2 regions of the Kitasatospora misakiensis genome follow, and region 1 is predicted to be linked to the other one. Evidence: predicted binding sites of a transcription regulator. Region 1 holds the regulator's gene; the other holds the start of a gene.
The links. The regulator HrcA, encoded in region 1, represses chaperone genes, less so after heat shock. The targets are predictions, from matches to a motif close to TTNGCACTCNGNNNNNCNGAGTGCNAA.
Positions count from the first base shown of each region.

Region 2: the regulator HrcA is predicted to act here: its motif matches at 1,515-1,541, upstream of groL (chaperonin GroEL).

Region 1 is NZ_JBHSOF010000014.1:31,689-35,095, reverse strand. Features, by position in the region: gene dnaJ (molecular chaperone DnaJ) at 1-990, opposite strand, end outside; gene hrcA (heat-inducible transcriptional repressor HrcA) at 1,065-2,099, opposite strand; gene htpX (zinc metalloprotease HtpX) at 2,374-3,297, shown strand; gene pspAB (PspA-associated protein PspAB) at 3,344-3,407, shown strand, end outside.
Region 2 is NZ_JBHSOF010000053.1:23,308-26,714, forward strand. Features, by position in the region: gene thrC (threonine synthase) at 1-207, shown strand, start outside; gene ACFP3U_RS30280 (MoaD/ThiS family protein) at 272-547, shown strand; gene ACFP3U_RS30285 (cold-shock protein) at 1,134-1,337, shown strand; gene groL (chaperonin GroEL) at 1,698-3,320, shown strand.

The DNA of each region.
Region 1 (3,407 bases):
CTCGACGTGCACTATCAGGTCACCGCGCCCGCCGCCGCGCAGGTGGGTGATGCCCCGGCCGTGCAGCGGGATCGACTGGCCGGACTGGGTCCCGGGCCGGATGTCGACCTCCTCGACCCCGTCCAGGGTCTGCAGCGGCACCTGGGTGCCGAGCGAGGCCGCCGTCATCGGGATGGTGACGGTGCAGTGCAGGTCGTCGCCGCGCCGCTGGAAGACCGTGTGGGCGGTCTCGGCGATCTCGACGTACAGGTCGCCGGCCGGGCCGCCGCCGGGGCCGACCTCGCCCTCGCCGGCCAGCTGGATCCGGGTGCCGTTGTCGACACCGGCGGGGATCTTGACGGTCAGGGTGCGGCGGGCGCGGACCCGGCCGTCGCCGGCGCACTCCGGGCACGGGGTCGGCACGACGGTGCCGAAGCCCTGGCACTGCGGGCAGGGGCGCGAGGTCATGACCTGGCCCAGGAAGGACCGGGTGACCTGGGAGACCTCGCCCTTGCCGCGACACATGTCACAGGTCTGCGCGGAGGTGCCGGGCGCGGCGCCCTCCCCGCTGCAGGTGGTGCAGGTGACGGCCGTGTCGACCTGGAGCTCCTTGGTGGTGCCGAACGCGGCCTCCTCCAGGGTGATCTCCAGCCGGATCATGGCGTCCTGGCCGCGCCGGGTCCGCGAGCGCGGACCGCGCTGCCCGGAGGCGGCGCCGAAGAAGGCGTCCATGATGTCGGAGAAGCCGAAGCCCGCCGCGCCCGCGCCGAAGCCCGCGCCGGCCCCGCCGTTCGGCGAGAGCGGGTCGCCGCCGAGGTCGTAGACCTGACGCTTCTGCGGGTCGGAGAGCACCTCGTAGGCGGCGTTGATCTCCTTGAACCGCTCCTGCGTCTTCGGGTCCGGGTTGACGTCCGGGTGCAGTTCGCGTGCCAGGCGCCGGAACGCCTTCTTGATCTCGTCCTGCCCCGCATCCCGTCGGACGCCGAGTACCGCGTAGTAGTCCGTGGCCACCAAATGCTCCGCTTGTTCCGCCTGTAAGAGTGCTTGCGACTTCGGGCGCCGTCGGCTGTCCGACGACCCCGTTCCTACGACTCGGCCAGGATCTGGCCCACGTACCGTGCCACCGCTCGCACCGCCCCCATTGTGCCCGGGTAGTCCATCCGGGTCGGACCGATCACACCCAGTTTGGCCACGCTCTCGTCGCCCGAACCGTAACCGACCGAGACGACCGAGGTGGAATTCAGCCCCTCGTAGGCATTCTCCCTGCCGATCCGGACCGTCATCCCCGCGTCCGCGGTCTCACCCAGGAGGCGGAGCAGGACGACCTGCTCCTCCAGCGCCTCCAGCACCGGCTGGATGGTCAGCGGGAAGTCGTGGCCGAAGCGGGTCAGGTTGGCCGTACCGGCCAGCATGATCCGCTCCTCCCGCTGCTCGGCGAGCGTCTCGAAGAGCGTCGCCAGCACCGTGGACACGGTCGGCCGGTCGGCCGCCTCGAACAGGGCGGGCAGCTCCTCCAGCAGCCCCGGGACGTCCGGGAGCCGCTGGCCGGCGGCCCGTGCGTTGATCCGGCCCCGCAGGTCCGCGAGGACGGTCTCGCCGACCGTACCCGGGCAGTCCACCAGCCGCTGCTCGACCCGCCCGGTGTTCATGATCAGGACCAGCATCACCTTGGCCGGGGCCAGCGCGACCAGCTCGATGTGCCGCACCGTGGAGCGGCTCAGCGAGGGGTACTGCACCACCGCGACCTGGCGGGTCAGCTGGGCGAGCAGCCGCACCGTGCGGGCGACCACGTCGTCGAGGTCGACCGCGCCGTCCAGGAAGTGCCGGATCGCCCGCCGCTCGGGCGCGCTCATCGGCTTGACCTCGGCCAGCTTGTCGACGAACAGCCGGTAGCCCTTGTCGGTGGGGATCCGCCCGGCGCTGGTGTGCGGCTGGTGGATGTACCCCTCCTCCTCCAGCGCCGCCATGTCGTTGCGGACGGTGGCCGGGGAGACTCCGAGGTTGTGCCGCTCGACCAGGGCCTTGGAGCCGACCGGCTCCTCTGTCCCCACGTAGTCCTGGACGATCGCGCGAAGCACCGCGAGTTTGCGGTCGTCGAGCTGGCGGACCTCACCGGCCATGGGGCACGCACCTCCGTCTTCACGCGTTGTCCGTTGTGACACGCCGTTGTGGCATGTGTCCGCATTCGAGCTGTCCGGTCCGGCCCCGCAGGACCCGGCCCTGGCACTCTGAACACGCGAGTGCCAAAACCGTACCTGCCAGTGTAAGGCCCGGGTCCGACGGCAGGAACGGCCCGGCCGGGGTGATCCTGCCCGCAGTTCGCGGCGCGCGGGTGATGCCGCGGGCCCGGCCCGGTGGCAGCATCGGAAGCGGACGGCGAACGAAGGAGCAGCGATGTCGAGCTCGGGCCAGCACACCCGCTTCGCCCCCGACCGCGGCCTGACCGGCCGGATGGTGGGGACGATGTTCCTGATCGGGCTGCTGTACGTCGGATTCACCGGTCTGCTGATCGTGCTGCTGCGCGGCGCCTGGCCGATCATCGTGCTGATCTCGGGCGGCCTGTTCGTCGCCCAGTTCTGGTTCAGCGACCGGATCACCGAACGGGCGATGGGCGCCCACCGGGTCACCCCGGAGCAGTACCCGCAGCTGCACGGCGCCGTGGACCGGCTGTGCGCGCTCGCCGACATGCCCAAACCCCGGGTGGCGGTCGCCGACAACGACATGCCGAACGCCTTCGCCACCGGCCGCAACCCGCAGAACGCCGTGGTCTGCGTCACCACCGGCCTGCTGCGCCGGCTGGAACCCGAGGAGCTGGAGGGCGTGCTCGCCCACGAGCTGTCGCACGTCGCCCACCGGGACGTCGCCGTGATGACGGTGGCCGGCTTCCTCGGCGTGCTGGCCGGCGTGATGACCCGGATCGCCATGTACGGCGGCTTCCTGGGCGGCGGGCGCAGCAGCAGCAACGACTCCAACGCCGCGATCGCCGCCCTGGTGATCCCGCTGGTCTCGGTCGCCGTGTACGCGATCAGCTTCCTGCTGACCCGGCTGCTCTCCCGCTACCGGGAGCTGGCCGCCGACCGGGCCGCCGCCCAGCTCACCGGGCGGCCCAGCGCGCTGGCCTCGGCGCTCACCAAGGTGACCGGGCAGATCGCCGCCATCCCGACCCGGGACCTGCGGCAGGCGCAGGCCTACAACGCCTTCTACTTCGCTCCCGCGCTGAGCGCCCGGGAGGCCGCCACCCAGCTGTTCTCCACCCACCCGTCGCTGGAGCAGCGGCTGGCCCAGCTGGCGAGGATCTCCTCGGAGCTCGGCCGCTGACCGGTTTTCTCGCCCGACCCGTTCTCCTCTGACCGGAAGGACCGCCGTGGGCATCCTGGACGCGCTGTTCGGCCGCACCAATCCCGTGAGACCCGACCTCGACCAGCTGT
Region 2 (3,407 bases), on a different contig from region 1:
ATCTTCGCGGAGACCGCGGGCGGGGTGACCGTCGGCGTGCTGAAGAAGCTGGTCGAGACCGGGCAGCTGGACCCGTCGAAGGAGACCGTCGCGATCAACACCGGCGACGGCCTGAAGACGCTCGACGCCGTCGCGGACGCCGGGATGACCGCCGTCATCCGGCCGACCCTGGACGCCTTCCGGGGCGCCGGCCTGGCCTCCGCCTGATCCCCGCCCGACGTCTGCCACTCCCCAGCTCCACCCGCTCAGCGCCCGCAACGAGGAGACCCCCATGAGCGCCAACGTCCGCATCCCGACCATCCTGCGCACCTACACCGGCGGCGCCAGCGAGGTGCCCGCCGAGGGCGCCACGCTGGGCGAGGTCATCGCCGACCTGGAGCGGAACCACGCCGGGATCGCCGCGCGCATCCTGGACGACACCGGCAAGCTGCGCCGTTTCGTCAATGTCTACGTGAACGACGACGACGTGCGGTTCGCCGAGGGTCTGGCGACCGAGATCAAGGACGGCGCGAACGTTTCGATCATCCCGGCGGTCGCCGGCGGGTGAACCGTCGGACGCGCCCGTTCCCCGCGGGTCGGGCGCGCCGTTACCGGCCGTCCGCGGCACGGAATTCCGTGCCGCGGACGGCCGTGCGCATTTTGGCGGGAATGTATTCCGTCCCGGGCGGAGTAAAGTGTCGCTGGACCGGGAACAGGGGCGCGCCCGCCCCTTCTCCGGGAACGAATCCGCCGCATCGCCACCGCCGCCGCCGTCCCGCCCGCCGAGACCCGCGGCGGGCCTGTGACCCGGAAACATGTCAGGCCGGTGTCAGAATTCTGGCGCGGATTTTGGGTAATACGTCCGCTATGTCCGGCGGGAAATGCGGCGGCTTATCCCGATTGCTCCCGTACTGTCCTCCGGTGCCGCGGGTGAATTCCCCGCCATTGACCCTGTTGCAGAGGGCGTCGATCCGGATACATTCAGCCGCGGTCGACGCAATCGCCCGTTCGCCGGACGCCGTTCGGCGGCATCGGGAGGATTGTGGCGTGCGCGGCTGTGCCCAGGGGGGGTCCCCGGGCCGGCCTCCAACCAGACCCGGGCCCGCAGACCTGCGGGCGCGTGAAGGGCCAGCACAGCACTAGGGGAGTTCGGAATGGCTCAGGGCACCGTCAAGTGGTTCAACGCGGAGAAGGGTTACGGCTTCATCGCGGTCGACGGTGGTGCGGACGTCTTCGTCCACTACAGCGCGATCCAGATGGACGGCTACCGCACCCTTGAGGAGGGCCAGCGGGTCGAGTTCGAGATCTCTCAGGGGCAGAAGGGTCCGCAGGCGGACATGGTCCGCGCGGCGGTCTGACCTTTCCGACACCCGGGAGCTCTGCTCGGCCCATTCGGCTGGCGCACCTCTTGCTTCACGGCGGGCCCGGACGACCTCGGTCGTCCGGGCCCGCCGTCATGTCCGGACGCGGTCGCCGGCGTGGGGCAGGAGGGGGTGCGGGCGGGGGTGCCGCGGCTCGCGGGTTGCCCGATTGGGCTTGCACTCGCCCACCCAGAGTGCTAATCATTGGCGTTAGCACTCACAGCGTGAGAGTGACAGCGGACCGGGTCGGTGAGGCCCCCGGGAGCGGTAGGGGAAAGGACCCCCGCACACCAGGGCCGTCCGTCGCGGGCACCCCTTGGTCCGAGCAGTCGACCGTGTCCCGGAGGACCACTTCTGATGGCCAAGATCATCGCCTTTGATGAGGAAGCTCGCCGCGGCCTTGAGCGTGGCATGAACCAGCTCGCCGACGCGGTGAAGGTCACGCTCGGCCCCAAGGGCCGCAACGTCGTGCTGGAGAAGAAGTGGGGCGCCCCCACGATCACCAACGACGGTGTCTCCATCGCCAAGGAGATCGAGCTCGAGGACCCGTACGAGAAGATCGGCGCGGAGCTCGTCAAGGAGGTCGCCAAGAAGACCGACGACGTCGCGGGTGACGGCACCACCACCGCCACCGTGCTGGCCCAGGCGCTCGTCCGCGAGGGTCTGCGCAACGTCGCCGCCGGCGCCAACCCGATGGCCCTGAAGCGCGGCATCGAGAAGGCCGTCGCCGCCGTCTCCGACCAGCTCCTGGCCCAGGCCAAGGACGTGGAGACCAAGGAGCAGATCGCCTCCACCGCCTCCATCTCCGCCGCCGACACCCAGATCGGCGAGCTGATCGCCGAGGCCATGGACAAGGTCGGCAAGGAAGGCGTCATCACCGTCGAGGAGAGCAACACCTTCGGTCTGGAGCTCGAGCTCACCGAGGGCATGCGCTTCGACAAGGGCTACATCTCGGCCTACTTCGCCACCGACCTGGAGCGTATGGAGACCTCGTTCGAGGACCCGTACATCCTGATCGCCAACTCCAAGATCGGCTCGGTCAAGGACCTGCTGCCGCTGCTGGAGAAGGTCATGCAGAGCGGCAAGCCGCTCGTCATCATCGCCGAGGACGTCGAGGGCGAGGCCCTGTCGACCCTGGTCGTGAACAAGATCCGCGGCACCTTCAAGTCCGTCGCCGTCAAGGCCCCGGGCTTCGGCGACCGCCGCAAGGCCATGCTCCAGGACATCGCCATCCTCACCGGTGGCACCGTGATCTCCGAGGAGGTCGGCCTGAAGCTGGAGAGCGCCGGCATCGACCTGCTGGGCTCCGCCCGCAAGGTGGTCATCACCAAGGACGAGACCACCATCGTCGACGGTGGCGGCGACAGCGAGCAGGTCGCGGGCCGCGTGAACCAGATCCGCGCCGAGATCGAGAACAGCGACTCGGACTACGACCGCGAGAAGCTCCAGGAGCGCCTCGCCAAGCTGGCCGGCGGCGTGGCCGTCATCAAGGCCGGCGCGGCCACCGAGGTGGAGCTCAAGGAGCGCAAGCACCGCATCGAGGACGCCGTCCGCAACGCCAAGGCCGCCGTCGAGGAGGGCATCGTCGCCGGTGGTGGCGTCGCCCTGCTGCAGGCCGCCGTCGCGTTCGACAAGCTGGAGCTGGACGGCGACGAGGCCACCGGTGCCAACATCGTCAAGGTCGCGCTGGAGGCCCCGATCAAGCAGATCGCGACCAACGCCGGCCTGGAGGGTGGCGTCGTGGTGGAGAAGGTGCGCAACCTCCCCGCCGGTCACGGCCTGAACGCCGCCACCAACACCTACGTCGACCTCATCGCCGAGGGCATCATCGACCCGGCGAAGGTCACCCGCTCCGCGCTGCAGAACGCCGCCTCCATCGCGGCGCTGTTCCTCACCACCGAGGCCGTCATCGCCGACAAGCCGGAGAAGGCCGCCGCGGCCGCCGGCGGCGGCATGCCGGGCGGTGACATGGACTTCTGATCCTGATCGCTTCGATCGGATCGGCAGGTCTTTCGTCCGCGAGGGCGGTTCCCCGACGGGGAGCCGCCCTCGCGGCGTTCCCGGGGG